DNA from 3 places in the Mesorhizobium sp. WSM2240 genome. Region 1 is predicted to be linked to each of the others. Evidence: riboswitches for the same ligand, from Rfam matches in the RefSeq annotation. Region 1 holds a riboswitch; each other region holds the start of a gene.
What was found. Region 1 has a riboswitch for cobalamin ahead of ABVK50_RS28445 (ABC transporter substrate-binding protein). Riboswitches for the same ligand answer to the same signal wherever they lie in the genome.
Positions count from the first base shown of each region.

Region 2: another riboswitch for cobalamin. It lies ahead of ABVK50_RS13460 (DUF1636 family protein); the one in region 1 lies ahead of ABVK50_RS28445 (ABC transporter substrate-binding protein).
Region 3: another riboswitch for cobalamin. It lies ahead of ABVK50_RS23530 (ABC transporter ATP-binding protein); the one in region 1 lies ahead of ABVK50_RS28445 (ABC transporter substrate-binding protein).

Region 1 covers NZ_CP159254.1:7,864-12,439, reverse strand. The annotation lists gene ABVK50_RS28455 (ABC transporter ATP-binding protein) at 1-533, opposite strand, end outside; gene ABVK50_RS28450 (iron ABC transporter permease) at 535-1,578, opposite strand; gene ABVK50_RS28445 (ABC transporter substrate-binding protein) at 1,585-2,574, opposite strand; cobalamin riboswitch at 2,800-3,007, opposite strand; gene ABVK50_RS28440 (hypothetical protein) at 3,269-3,541, opposite strand; gene ABVK50_RS28435 (RHE_PE00001 family protein) at 3,947-4,576, opposite strand, start outside.
Region 2 covers NZ_CP159253.1:2,747,397-2,751,972, forward strand. The annotation lists gene ABVK50_RS13450 (NADH-quinone oxidoreductase subunit A) at 1-19, opposite strand, end outside; gene ABVK50_RS13455 (winged helix-turn-helix domain-containing protein) at 361-1,563, shown strand; cobalamin riboswitch at 1,594-1,793, shown strand; gene ABVK50_RS13460 (DUF1636 family protein) at 1,831-2,256, shown strand; gene cobW (cobalamin biosynthesis protein CobW) at 2,253-3,290, shown strand; gene cobN (cobaltochelatase subunit CobN) at 3,305-4,576, shown strand, end outside.
Region 3 covers NZ_CP159253.1:4,747,062-4,751,637, reverse strand. The annotation lists gene ABVK50_RS23540 (bifunctional helix-turn-helix transcriptional regulator/GNAT family N-acetyltransferase) at 6-944, opposite strand; gene ABVK50_RS23535 (zinc-dependent alcohol dehydrogenase family protein) at 1,020-2,060, opposite strand; cobalamin riboswitch at 2,186-2,395, shown strand; gene ABVK50_RS23530 (ABC transporter ATP-binding protein) at 2,567-3,370, shown strand; gene ABVK50_RS23525 (ABC transporter substrate-binding protein) at 3,367-4,311, shown strand; gene ABVK50_RS23520 (iron ABC transporter permease) at 4,341-4,576, shown strand, end outside.

The DNA.
Region 1 (4,576 bases):
ACCTGTTTCATCAGCAGCATCTGGTGACGCATGTCGAGCGCGCTGACAGGTTCGTCCAGAAGCAGCACTGCAGGTTCCCGCATCAAGGCCTGCGCGAAATACACAAGCTGCCGTTGCCCGCCGCTGAGAGTCTCGACGCGGCGCTGGGAAAGGTCGATCATCCCGAGCCGATCAAGCACGGACGCGGCACGGCGCAGAGCGACATCGTTCAGGCGAAGGGAAAGGTGCTCTATAGATCCGAGAAGCACCACTTCCAGCGCGGTCAGTCCGCCATGCGAACCATTGTCCTGCGGCATGAAGCCAATACGGGCCTGCCACTTTCGGCGATGGGCGGGGCTGTATTGTTCTTCGCCAAGGCGAAGGCTTCCTCTCCTGGCGGCATGGTCTCCGAACAGGGTGCGCAGAAAGGTCGACTTTCCCGCGCCGTTCGGACCGACGATGCCAGTCACTTGGCCTGCCATGAAGTTGATGTTGAGATCGTCGACGACGGGAACATTGCCGTGCGCCAGATCGAGGTCAGTGACCGACAGCATCTCAGTATTCCCTCGAACGTCGAAGGATGAGATGAAGAAAGAACGGCACGCCAATGACGGCGGTGACGATGCCGACCGGCAGCAATACGCCTGGCATGATGATCTTCGAGAGAACCGAGGACAGTGAGAGCATGACCGCACCCACACACCCGGCTGCCACGAGAAGGTAACGCTGGTCTTCACCGACCAACATCCGGGCGATGTGCGGAGCGACCAATCCTATGAAGCCGATCGTGCCGACGAAGCTTATAGCCGTGGCGGTCATCAATGAGACCAGCGCGATAGTTGTCAAACGCAGGCTCGAGACGGAAACCCCCACCGCGCGTGCGCGCTGCTCGCCGAGGCGGAGAGCGGTAAGCTTCCAGGCATTGAGCATCAACAGGGGCATGGAAACTGCAACCGCGGCCGCCGTCATGAGAAGGTTTGTCCAAGTCGCTTTGGCGAGCGTCCCGAACATCCAAAAGACGATCTGCTGCCCGACCTCGGGCGTGGCGTGAAACTGCAGAAGCGACTGCAGGGAGTGGAACAGGAACATCAGGGCGATCCCGGCCAGAATCATCGTGTCGCCCATCATGCCGCGCATGTTGCCGACAACGTATATTAGGGCAGATGCCAAGCACGCGACGATGAAGGCGCAGGCCGGGGCTATGAAGAGCGGATTGAGACCCCATCCGCCGTTGAGAATTGCCAGCGAAGCTCCGAAGCCTGCCGCGGAAGCCAGCCCCAGCGTGTAGGGACTGGCCAACGGGTTGTCGAGCAACGTCTGCATCGTCGCGCCGCTCGAGCCGAGCGCGACGCCAACGACAATCGCCATCAATGCCATCGGCAGGCGCAGCGTCCAGACGATGATCTGCGTCGTTGGGTCAGTCGTTGCCGGACTTATCAGCGCGGCGACGACGTCGGGGACCGGAAGCAGAGCCGGCCCAGTCGCGATATCGAAGACGAGGGAGACGCAGGCAAGGACAAGCAGGCCAGCGACAAGCGTCACCTTCCTGCGCTCCGCCGCCCGATGCCGCGACAGGGCAGCGTTTATGGCTTCGCTCATGAGGGCCTACTTCAAGCCGGTCATGAAGGTGCCGCTCGGCCGGATCGGCAGATAGCGTTCGTAGAAGGCGAGATAATTCGACTGCGGATCAATGTCCTTGAACAGGTCCGGGTAGAGCGCCTTGGCGAAATACTGCACCGAGGTGTAGTCCATGATCGTCCGGGATGCGCCCTGATAGACGGCGTGAAGTCTTCCGTTTTCAATCGCAGGAAGCGAGCTCCAGCCGGGACGCTGCGTGAAGTCCTTCAGCCGTTCGAGCGCCTCCGCCGCGGTGACTCCTTCGCCCATCAACTGGCCAGTCGGATGCTTGCGCCATTCCGAACCTGCCATCATGACGACCTCTGGCCTGGACGCCAGGACCTGTTCGGGAGCGACCGGCCCCCAAGTCCGTACAACGTCCTTCGTGATGTTGTCGCCACCGGCGACTTCCGCGATCTTGCCCCACATGTAGTCGCCATAGCTTGGCCCCTGTTCTTCGGGACCCTTGCTACCGAGTTCGATATAGACGGACGGGCGCGGCTGTCCGGCCTTTTCAATCCGGTCGCGAACTTCCTTGATCGAGGTTTCGTATTCCTGGGCAATTTTCTCGGCGCGGTCCTCCGCTCCGATAACCTTGCCGATCAGCCTCGTGCTGGCGACATGGCGTTCTTCGGTTTGAGCATGGTAGTCCACCACCACCACGGGAATCCCTGCATCGACGATGCGCTGGAAGTCGCCGCCGATGCCGTTGACCTGCCATTCGGCAAGGATGGCGACGTCAGGTTTCAGGGCGATCAGCTTCTCCACCGAGAAGGTGCTGACCTCGACTTCGCCAACGTCCGGAATCTGGTCAAGGGAAGGCCGAACTTTCAGATAGGCCTGCCAGTTGGCCGGACGCCAGTCGCTCCAGGCGGCTTTGGAAATGCCGACAAGCTTGTCCATCGCGGCATCGCCGCCGATCGCCCAATAGTCCTCGAAATAGAGACCGAGAACGACGCGCTTGGCCGGAACTTCCATTTCGAAGGTTCGACCGCTGACATCGGTTATTTTAGCGGTTTCGGCAAATGCCGATTGGGAAAGAAGCGCGGCAAGAGCTGACACGACAATTGTTTTGAAAACAGAAAGGAGAGAACGCGGCATCGCAAGACCTGTGTTGTGGCTTCCGTCACCGCGAACCGAACGAACTCCATGCATAGGCATGCAGCTCGTCACACCAAAAGGACACCCCGCCCTACGGTTTCGCGCGTGACCACGGCTGACGGCAGGTTTCCTGGCTCGCGGGTCCCGGTTTTTCGTCGCCTTCCCAGGGAACTTACCCCAGTGGCATCTGACGAAAACTCGCCGCTTACAGTTGCGGGGACAGCCACGGATTCGGCCCTTCTTCGGGTCGTCCTCACCGTGTTCCCTTTTCATCCGCTACGAACGCGGAACCGTCAGCGTTGTGGGTAGCAGTGTGGGCACATCCGGTCAAACGATAAACCGTCGAACTCACTCAGCAGGTGCCGTTCTGGATGCATCCCATTTCTTGCGGCGGTTTTGACGTCGACGAGCACTGGCAGGGAACCAGTAGGACGGCCGATCAGTTTCCCAACCCACTGTTACGGGCCGCATCGCTCCCGCTTCTGACCTTGCTCGGGCAGAGCGATCGCATCCGCGAGAGAAATCGCGCGACGCTCTGCGCAAAGCAGTGCCACAGCGATCACATTGTGTCTCAGTCGAGCTTCTCGACCACAGCGGCCTGATCCGGCACCAGCCTGACGCGGTATTTTGCATCGGCGCAGGTCAGCATCCAGACGGCATCCTCGTCAACCGAGGGGTCGCGCATGGCGTTGGCGGGCTCCGCGCAGGCAAACCCCTGTTCGCGAATCTGGTCGCCGACCAACGCGGCCGCCGCCGCATCGTCGGAACCCGTCTGCGCGGCGGCCGGCAAGGCGCAGAACGCCATCGCCAGAACGACGGTCCATCGTGACCTGATTGTGCGCATGCTCGGAACCTCCGGGATGGACCCACTGTCGATGTCGCATTGTTAGCATGATTCACCGCGACGAAAAGCAGACTTTGGCCCCCCGTAACGGGCGCGAGCCTCCCGCATGCGGCACATCGAGTCGCCTCTTGCCGGGCGGAAAGCAATGCGGCCACCGCGGCTACGGCTGGTGCGTCGAGCAGTTGCGCCGGTTTTGCTTCTACGGTACGGCGCGGTCCTCATACATGAACCCATCGGTCGCGGCCCTTTTGCATAGCCTGTTTCGATCCGCGCGACAGAAGTCCCAGCCCAATGATGAACGCTTCGAGCCGGAACGCGGCAGGTACTGTCATTCCATACGTGGACCGCCTCCCCCCGGCATCGAAGAAATAGGTCTGGTTCGGGTCCGGCCGCAGATGCAACGATCTAGATGATCCCCCACGCCCTGTAGCGCCCCCTGCCCGTCACCTCCCGGATGTGGAGCTCGGCGATCAGGCCGAGCGCGGCGCGCTGTGTGATTTTGAGCTCGGCCGCGATCAGCCCTGCCGACACCGCCGGCCGCGCCAGCACCAGGTCGATCAGCGCCGGCAGGCTCGAGTTTTTTCGCCGGTTCCTCAGCCGGCGTTCCATCTGGCTTTTGGCCATCACCAGCCGGTCGAGTTCCTTCAGTCCAGCTGAGGCCGCTTCGGCAAGGGCGTCGAGGACGGCCATCAGCCGGGTGGTTCGAATTGGGCTTTTGCGCCGCTCCCGCGAAACGATGCGCAGCCCGGCGTTCAGGCAAAAGAGATGCGAGCCGACCTTGCCGGTCTCCCGCAACAGCGCGGCGACGAGCAGATTGCCGAGCCAATGCTGGTGCTGCAGCGGTTCGATGTCCTGCCAGGCGTCCCAGGCGATCGCCGCTTGCAGCACCGCCGGCATGCCCTCGCTGCGCAGCCGGCCGACGACCGCGAGCCAGTCGGCCAGCCGCTGGTCCTCGTCCCAGTCGAGGTCGCGGATCAGCGGCCCGAGGCTGTCCGGCAAGGCCTGCCGCGCGTTTGCCCCCTGCCCTGCCGTGTC
Region 2 (4,576 bases), on a different replicon from region 1:
AACCTAGAAGCGCGCTCATGCTCCGACTTTCCGTTCGCGGCCGACCGACCTGACCATAGCACTGAATCAAACCGCCAAACCGCGACAGATTGCCGACTTAGGCGGGCGCTGAGAACCATGCTGCAATGCGGCGAGCGTTAGCGCAGGCAATCCCGCGAAGCAAGCCAAACATTGGGCGGCATGCGGCGACTTTTTGCACGAAAGCAGACCGATCGGCTCCCTGGCTCGCCTGGCCTTTCAGATAGTCATGTCGTGGCAGGAGACAATGACGTTGCGTCCGTTTCGCAGCTAAAACGAGTGGACGTGCGGACGGGCAACCGTTCAAATGCCGGGCCTTTCGCCTCAATCCGGATCAGGAACATGAAGGAAACCATTTCGCGCGCCATGGCGCGGCGCATCGCGCTTGCCGCGCAGGGCTTTGCCGACAGCAGGCCCGCTGGCGCAATTGCCCGGCGGCATCTCGCTAAAGTGATTGGCCGCACTGGCCTGTTGCAGATCGATTCCGTCAGCGTCGTGGTCCGCGCGCATTATATGCCGCTGTTTTCGCGGCTCGGACCATATGACCGCGAGCTGCTCGACGGGGCGGCGGCGGGCAAGAAGAAGCGGATGCTGTTCGAATACTGGGCCCATGAGGCGTCTCTCCTCCCGGTCGAAACCTGGCCGCTGATGCGCTGGCGCATGGACCGCGCGGCCAGCAACGAGGGCATTTACGGCCGCCTCGCTGAATTCGGCCGCGAGCGCGCCGATCTGATCGAGGCAACCTACCGTAAAGTGGCCGCGGACGGCCCGGTCGCCGCATCCGACATTGACGGCGCGAAAGGCTCCGGCGGCTGGTGGGGCTGGAGCGACGAAAAACACGCCTTCGAATGGCTGTTCTGGGCCGGCCGCATCACCACCGCGTCGCGCCGCGGCTTTGAACGGCTCTACGACTTGCCGGAGCGCGTGCTGCCGGCCTCGATCGTCGATGCGCCCGCGCCCGCACCCGCCGATGCCCATCGCGAATTGCTGCGCATTTCGGCCAGGGCCCTGGGCATCGCCACTGTCGGAGATCTACGCGATTATTTCAGGCTTTCGCCCACAGACGTGAAGGACCGCATCCCGGAGCTGGTCGAATCAGGCGATTTGCTGCCGGTCAGCGTCAAAGGCTGGAAGCAGCAGGCATTTCTCCATACCGACGCCCGCATTCCGCGCAAGGTCGCCGCGCGCGCTTTGCTTGCGCCCTTCGATCCTCTGGTGTTCGAACGCTCACGCGCGGAGCGGCTGTTCGATTTCCACTACCGCATCGAGATCTACACGCCCGCCGAAAAGCGCCGGTTCGGCTATTACGTCCTGCCGTTCCTGCTCGGCGACACGATTGTCGCCCGCGTTGACCTCAAGGCCGACCGGCCGGCCGGCGTTTTGCGCATGCTCGCCGCCTATGCCGAGCCCGGCGCTCCGCCGCAGACGGCAATCGAACTCGCCGAGGAACTGCGCCTGATGATGGCTTGGCTCGGGCTCGAGCGCATCGAGATCGTGCCTTCGGGCGATCTCGGACCGGCGCTGGCCGACATTTTCATGTCGTAACGCCGCGTTGACAGCACCGAGCCCGGACGCCTAAATTCGCGGCCAGACGGTCCTCCTCCCGCAAAGGGGGAGGCTAAGAGGGAATGCGGTGCGGCTTTCAGGCCAACTCCGCAGCTGTCCCCGCAACTGTAAGCGAAGAGCCGAAGGCCGAAAACCACTGGGATTCCCGGGAAGGCGGCCAAGGCGACGACTCGCGAGCCAGGAGACCTGCCGTCCGACGAAATATCCGACCGCCTGGCGGGTGTCCCGGGCAAGGAGCATGATGACTTGAAAGCCGACGGCATTTTTCCGCAACAGGACGGGGACGCAGGCGATGACGGCCATGCCGGCGTCACGGTCGTCGTCTGCTCGTCCTGCCGCGACGAGACCGGCTCCGATGCCCGCCCGCGCGCCGGCGAAGTTTTGGGCGACGCGACGCGGCTCGCCGCAGAGAACAGCAATATCGGTGTCAGGCAGGTAGAATGCCTCGGCAACTGCAAGCGGCGGCTCTCCGCCGCCATTTTGCGCGATGGGTCCTGGAGCTACGTCTTCGGCGACCTGACCGCCGATAGCGCTCCAGACCTGATAACCGGCGCAAAGCTCTTCGCCACCTCGGCAGACGGCCTCCTGCCATGGCGCGGCCGTCCCGACAGCCTCAAGCGCGGCCTCGTCGCGCGCATTCCTCCCCTCGACCTCCTGAAGGACAATTCATGACCGCTTCCGCCGCCCGCGTGCCCTGCACCGTCGTCACCGGCTTTCTTGGCGCCGGCAAGACCACGCTGATCCGCCACATCCTCGAAAACGCCAATGGAAGGCGGCTGGCCATCATCGTCAACGAATTCGGCGACATCGGCATCGACGGCGAGATCCTCAAGGGCTGCGGCATAGATGCCTGCCCGGAGGAAAACATCGTCGAACTGGCCAATGGCTGCCTCTGCTGCACCGTCGCCGACGATTTCGTACCGGCGCTCGACCAGATCCTGGCGCTGGAGCCCAAGGTTGATCACATCATCATCGAGACCTCCGGCCTCGCTCTGCCGAAGCCTCTGGTCCAGGCCTTCCAGTGGCCGTCGGTGAAGAGCCGCGTCACCGTCGACGGCGTCGTTGCCGTGGTCGACGGCCCGGCCCTTGCCGCCGGCAAGGTCGCCTCCGATCTCGACGCCCTGCAGGCGCAGCGCTTCAGCGACGATTCGCTCGACCACGAGAATCCGGTCGAGGAGGTGTTCGAGGACCAGATCGCCTGTGCCGACCTCGTTATCCTTTCCAAGAGCGACCTGCTCGACGCCGCCGGCAGCGCCCGCGCCAATGCCGTCATCGGCGAACACCTCGCGCGATCGGTCAAGATCGTGCCGACCTCGCAGGGCAAGGTCGATCCGTCCGTACTGCTCGGCATGGGGCTCGCCGTCGAGGATGATATCGAGAACCGCAAGACCAATCATGACGATGAGCTCGACCACGAGCATGACGACTTCGACAGCTTCATCGTCGAGCTTCCGGCGGTCTCCAACCCCGACGACCTCGCAAAACGCGTCGCCGCGGCCGCAGACGAGGAAAACGTGCTGCGCGTGAAGGGTTTCGTAGATGTGGGCGGCAAGCCGATGCGGCTTCTGGTCCAGGCAGTCGGCCCGCGCGTCAACCACTATTACGACCGCGCCTGGACCGCCGAGGACGACCGCCGCTCGCGGCTGGTGGTCATCGGGCTGAAAGGCCTCAACCGCGACGCGATCGAACGCATCCTCGTCAGCTAGGACACCGTGCAGCCATGCACATCCTGACCACGACATCCGCCTCGCTTGACGACCTCGTCGAGCCGGTCGATCTGCGGCAGACGCCGGCGGATATCGTGGCCCTGTCTTTCACCGACAGCGATCTGGCGGGGCTGGCGGCCGCGTGGAAGGCCGACTCGGTGAACCTGCCGTCGATGCGGCTTGCCGCACTGCGCGACCTGCGCCACCCGATGTCGGTCGATCTGTGGATCGACAGCGTCGCAGCGCACGCGAAAATCATCCTTGTGCGCATTCTCGGTGGCTACGACTGGTGGCGCTACGGCTGCGATCGGCTGGCCGCGATCGCCCGCGAAAAGGGTATCCAACTGGCGCTGCTGCCCGGCGAATGCCGCGACGAGGATCTGCGCCTCATCGAATGCTCGACCCTGCCGCGCGACGAACTCGACGCCCTGCTCGGCTATTTTCGCGAAGGCGGCCCGGAAAACATGCGCGGGCTGGTGAAGCGATTGGCGGGATTGGCCGGCGGCGAGACAACGGCAACGGTGCCTGTGTCCGTTCCGAAAGCCGGCTTTTACGATCCGGCGCGCGGCGTGGTCGAGCACGCGCCTTACCCTCCCCGTTGCGAGGAGGGTGGCCCGGAGGGCCGGGTGGGGGTGGCACAGAATCGAGCGCAATCGTCTCCACCCCGCTCCGCTTCGCGGATCGACCCTCCCCGCAAGGGGGAGGGCAAGAGCGCCGTCATCCCCATCCTCTTCTACCGTTCCATGCTGCTGGCCGCAGACGTCGCGCCCATTGACGCGTTGGTCCAAGCCTTGCGCGAGCGAGGCATGGCGCCCGTCCCGATCTTCGTTTCGAGCCTGAAAGACCCGGCCTCCGTCGCCTTCGTCGAAACAGCCCTCGCCGACCTCGCGCCTGCCGCGATCATCACCGCGACCGCCTTCGCGACTGGCGCCGAACCGGGCGTCGAAACACTGTTCGATCGCGCCGGCGTTCCGGTCTTCCAGGTCATCGTCGCCACCACGCGGCGCGAGGCCTGGGCGGAAAGCCAGCGCGGCCTCGCACCGGCTGATCTTGCCATGCATGTCGTCATGCCGGAGCTCGACGGCCGCATCCTTGCCGGAGCCATCGCTTTCAAGGCCGAGACCGAAGCGGATGCGGCGCTTGCCTTCAAGGCTTTCGCCAACCGCCCCGAGCCGGACCGCGTGGCGCAGGTCGCCGACCGGATCGCCGCCTTCATCCGCCTGCAGCGCACGCCGCACGCTGAGCGGAAGATCGCGGTGCTGATCCCGGACTATCCCAGCGCGCCC
Region 3 (4,576 bases), on a different replicon from region 1:
GCAGGTCAGAGCGCGAGGTCCCAGGTCTGGCCGACAAGATCCTTGCCGAAGGAATGGTGGCGCTCCTCACCGACCAATCGGAAGCCGGCAGCCTGATAGATGCGGCGCGCCGAGACGAGCACGTCATTGGTCCACAGCGTCAGGGTCTTGTAGCCCTTGGCGCGGGCGAATCCGATGCACTCGTCGACCAGCCGGCGGCCGACGCCGAGACCGCGCGCCGAGGGCTCGACATAGAGCAGGCGCAGTTTCGCCACGTCGGCGGATTTGCGCATGAGAAAGACCGAGCCGACCACCTTGCCTTCGCGCTCCGCGATCCAGGCATTCTCGTGTTCCGGGTCGAATGACTTGACGAAGCCGGCGAGAATTTCGGCCGCCAGCGCCTCGTAGCTTTCGTCCCAGCCATATTCCCGCGCGTAGAGGACGCCCTGCCGGTGGACGATCCAGCCGATATCGCCGACCTGAAGCGGCCGCAGGCTATAGGAGACTTTCTCCGGCTTCTGATCCTGGCCGAGCAGGCGCTGAACCCGCTGCATGGCCGAGACGACGGCCTCGCGGTGTTCCGTGGAAAGGCGGCCGAGCAATCCCGCAACTTCTTCCCGCGACGCCTGGTCAAGCGGCTCGAAAGCCTTGCGGCCCGCCTCCGTGATCGTCAGCATGGACTGGCGTGCATCCGCCGGCGACGGTGCCTTGGTCACAAGCCCGCGGCTTTCGAATTTCTTCAGAAGACGGCTGAGATAGCCGGCGTCCAGCCCCAGGTCGCGGCCGAGATCGGTTGCGGTCAGGCCATCGCGGTGGGCGAGTTCGTAGAGCACTCGGGCTTCGGTCAGCGAAAAAGCGCTTTTGTGCAGCCGCTCCTGGAGCAGGCCGATCTGGCGCGTGTAGAACCGGGTAAACGCCCGAACATCCGCGATCTGTTCTTTGGATGGGATCGCGATTTCGGTCATCGGAGCCTCCGCTGCTCCGATCAATGTCATGGAAATAGTTGACTGAGTCAAGTAATTGCGTGAGAGCGCCGGGTGTCAAAAACTCGTGATGACGCCGATGCCCAGCCCCTCGAACTTGTCCATGGCCATCAGCGCTTGCGGCGCTTCGGCGAGGCTGATCTTTCTTCCAACGAGTTTTTGCGGCGCAAGCTTGCCGGTCGCGATCATGTCCATCATCGCGCCGTAGCGGAATGCCTGCATGCCGTGGCTGCCGAGAATTTCAAGCTCGAAGGCGATGACCTTGCTCATCGGCACCTGTGCCCTGGCATGGTCGCCCAGCATCAGCCCGACCTGAACGTGACGGCCGCGCCGGCGCAGATTGGAGATAGAATTGTAGCAGGTCGCGGGATGGCCGAGCGCGTCGATCGAAACATGGGCGCCGCCCCTGGTGACCTGCTTGACCGCGCGCACCACATTTTCGGTTTTGGCGGCGTTTATGGTGGCGACCGCGCCCATTTGCCGGGCGAAATCAAGCTTCTCGTCGGTCAGATCGATGGCGACGACGTTGGCGCCCATCGCTGTGGCGATCATGATCGCCGACAGGCCGACGCCGCCGCAGCCATGCACCGCGACCCATTCACCGGGTTTCGTCCGACCCTGGTCGACTATTGCGCGGAACGAGGTGACGAAGCGGCAGCCGAGGGCGGCCGCGGTGGCGAAATCCAGTTCATCCGGCAGGCGGACGAGATTGGTGTCGGCGAAGTCGAGCGCAACATATTCGGCAAACGATCCCCACGCGCTGAAACCAGGCTGGAACTGGCGCTCGCAGACCTGGTGGTTGCCCGAATTACATTCGAAGCAATGGCCGCAGCCGGCCACGAACGGCACGGTGACGCGGTCGCCGATGTTCCAATTCCTGACGTGCCCGCCAACCGCCTGGATAGTCCCGGCAAGCTCGTGGCCCGGTACATGCGGCAGCGTGATGTCCGGGTCATGGCCCATCCAGCCGTGCCAGTCGCTACGGCAGAGCCCGGTCGCCTCGACCTTTACCACCACGCCGTCGGGCGAGGGCGTGGGATCGGGGACGTTTTGCAGGCTTGGCGGCGTGCCGAATTTCTCGAAGACGACGGCTTTCATGGAGTTTTCCTGGTTGGTTCCGGCGTGCGAGACTCCGGTATATCGCCGCAATCACAGCGGCACAAACGGTGCGTCGTGACGGAGGCGAAATTGTGAGACCCATCTTGTCCCGGTCCGCGACTCCCGATAGCGTCACCCGTGATGGTTCCCCGAACGCGCGAGCGCCAGGGGTGAAAAGGGAACACGGTGCGGCTCTTTCGAGCCAATGCCGTGGCTGCCCCCGCAACTGTAAGCGGTGAGCAACGCTCGATAACGCCACTGATCCGACGATCGGGAAGGCCGAGCAATGCCGAGACCCGCGAGCCAGGAGACCTGCCATCACCTGAGTACTTGAACCGGACGGGGTGTGCCGGGAGGAAACGATGCGCGGCCGTCTCGACCCGTGCGATCCGCTTCCTTCCGCAGTCATTCGGAAGGAAAACGCGGTTGCAGAAGAATGATTCAGCCCTGTCGAGCGCTCCCACCGGAATGTGTCGGCTATCCGGCGTTGAAGTCGGAGAGCGGCCATGACCTCTCCCCTGATGACCGCATGCGAACTCAGCTATCGCTCGCAGTCGGGGCGGTTGCTCGTCGATAATGTCGATCTGCGGATAGAGGCGGGCGAAAGGCTGGCGATCATCGGCCCGAACGGCGCGGGCAAAACCACGCTCCTGCGCATGCTGGCCGGCGCGCTCGTCCCTGCCAGTGGCGATGTACTTCTCGGCGGTCGTCGCCTGCGCGATCTGTCTAACGTCGAAAGAGCGCGCAGCGTTGCCATCGTCGGCCAGATCGACCAGCCCGATCCGCGTCTGTCGGTCGTCGACTACGTGTCGCTCGGCCGCATCCCGCATTCGTCTGGGCGAAATCCGCGTGATGACGCTGGAATCGTGCAGAATGCGCTTGACTGCACTTCGATCGACGGTTTCAGCGATCGCCCGATCGGCTTCCTTTCCGGTGGAGAGAGGCAGCGTGCGCAACTGGCCCGTGCCATGGCGCAGGAACCGAAAATCCTCTTCCTCGACGAGCCGACCAACCACCTCGATCCGAGGGCGCGCGCCGAATTGCTGGACCTTGTGTCCCGCCTGCCGATCACGGTCGTAGCGGTGCTGCACGACCTGCCCCTGGTCGCCCCGTTCGCCACTAGGGTCGCGGTTATGACAGAGGGCAGGCTTCATGCCTACGGCACACCCCGCGAAACGCTGACCCAGTCCATCGTGCGGCAGGTTTTCTCAATCGACGTCTTCCGTGTGCGCCATCCGGCCGAGGATCGCGAACTGACGGTGTTCGACATCCCAACCCTTGAACGCACAAAAGGAGACCCGAGGACATGAAGACCTGCTCTCTTTCACTCGCATTTGCATTGTTCGCCGCCCCCGCATGGGCATTTCCGGTGACGGTGGACAATTGCGGAACTCCGCTGACCTTTGAAAACGCCCCCACGCGCGCCGTCATTCAGGATCTCAACATGGCGGAAATGGCGTTCGCCCTGGATCTGCAGTCTTCGATCGTTGGCCTGACCGGGATTACCGGCTGGTACAAGGTCGGCCCGGAATTTGCCGCCGAGCAGGGCTCCATCCCGGAACTCGCCCCGAAATATCCGACCATCGAGAATCTCGTGGCGGTTCAGCCGGACTTCTTCTTCGCCGGCTGGTACTACGGCATGAAGCCGGGAGGCGACGTGACGCCCGACACGCTCGCCCCCTACGGCATCAAGACGCTGGTGCTGACCGAAAGCTGTGTCCACCTCCAAAAGAACCGGTCCGCCGCCTCGCTCGATCTGCTTTTCGGCGACATGGAGAAGCTAGGAAAAATTTTCGGCAAGGAGCGCGAGGCCGAAGCTTTGATCGGGAAATGGAAAAACGAGCTCGAAGAGATCAGGAGCAAGACACCAGCAGGTGAAACCCGAGTCTTTCTCTACGATTCCGGCGAAGACAAACCCTTCACAGCAGGCAAGTTCGCGATTCCGACGGCGATGATCGAAGCGGCCGGCGGCCGGAACATCATGGCGGATCTGGAAACCAGCTGGGGCACGACGGATTGGGAGACCGTGGCGACCCGCAATCCCGAATTCCTGATCCTGCTCGACTACCAGGACGACGCCGGCTATCGCAAGCTCCTTAACTTCCTGAAGGCGCATCCGGCGATGAAGGAAACGGATGCGGTCAGGAACGAACGGTTCGTTGCTCTGCGTTACGCTGAACTCACGCCCGGGCCCGCCAACATCAAGGCCATCGGCAAGGTCGCAAAGGCCATGCATCCGGACGCGTTTTGACGGCGATGCAGGCACGATACCGCCTGAGCATGGTGGCAGGGACGGCGGCAATCGCCGCCCTGGCGCTGCTTTCAATAGCCTATGGCTCGACGGTCATCCCGGTGTCCGAGGTGGTCGCGGCGCTGGCTGCTTCGCTCGGTTTCGTGGATGGAAGCGTATCGGGTCCGGTCGGCAGGATCATTCTCGATCTGCGCCTGCCGCGGATGCTGCTCGCCATATCAGTCGGCGCAGGCCTTGGAACCGTCGGCGCTCTCCTGCAGACGGT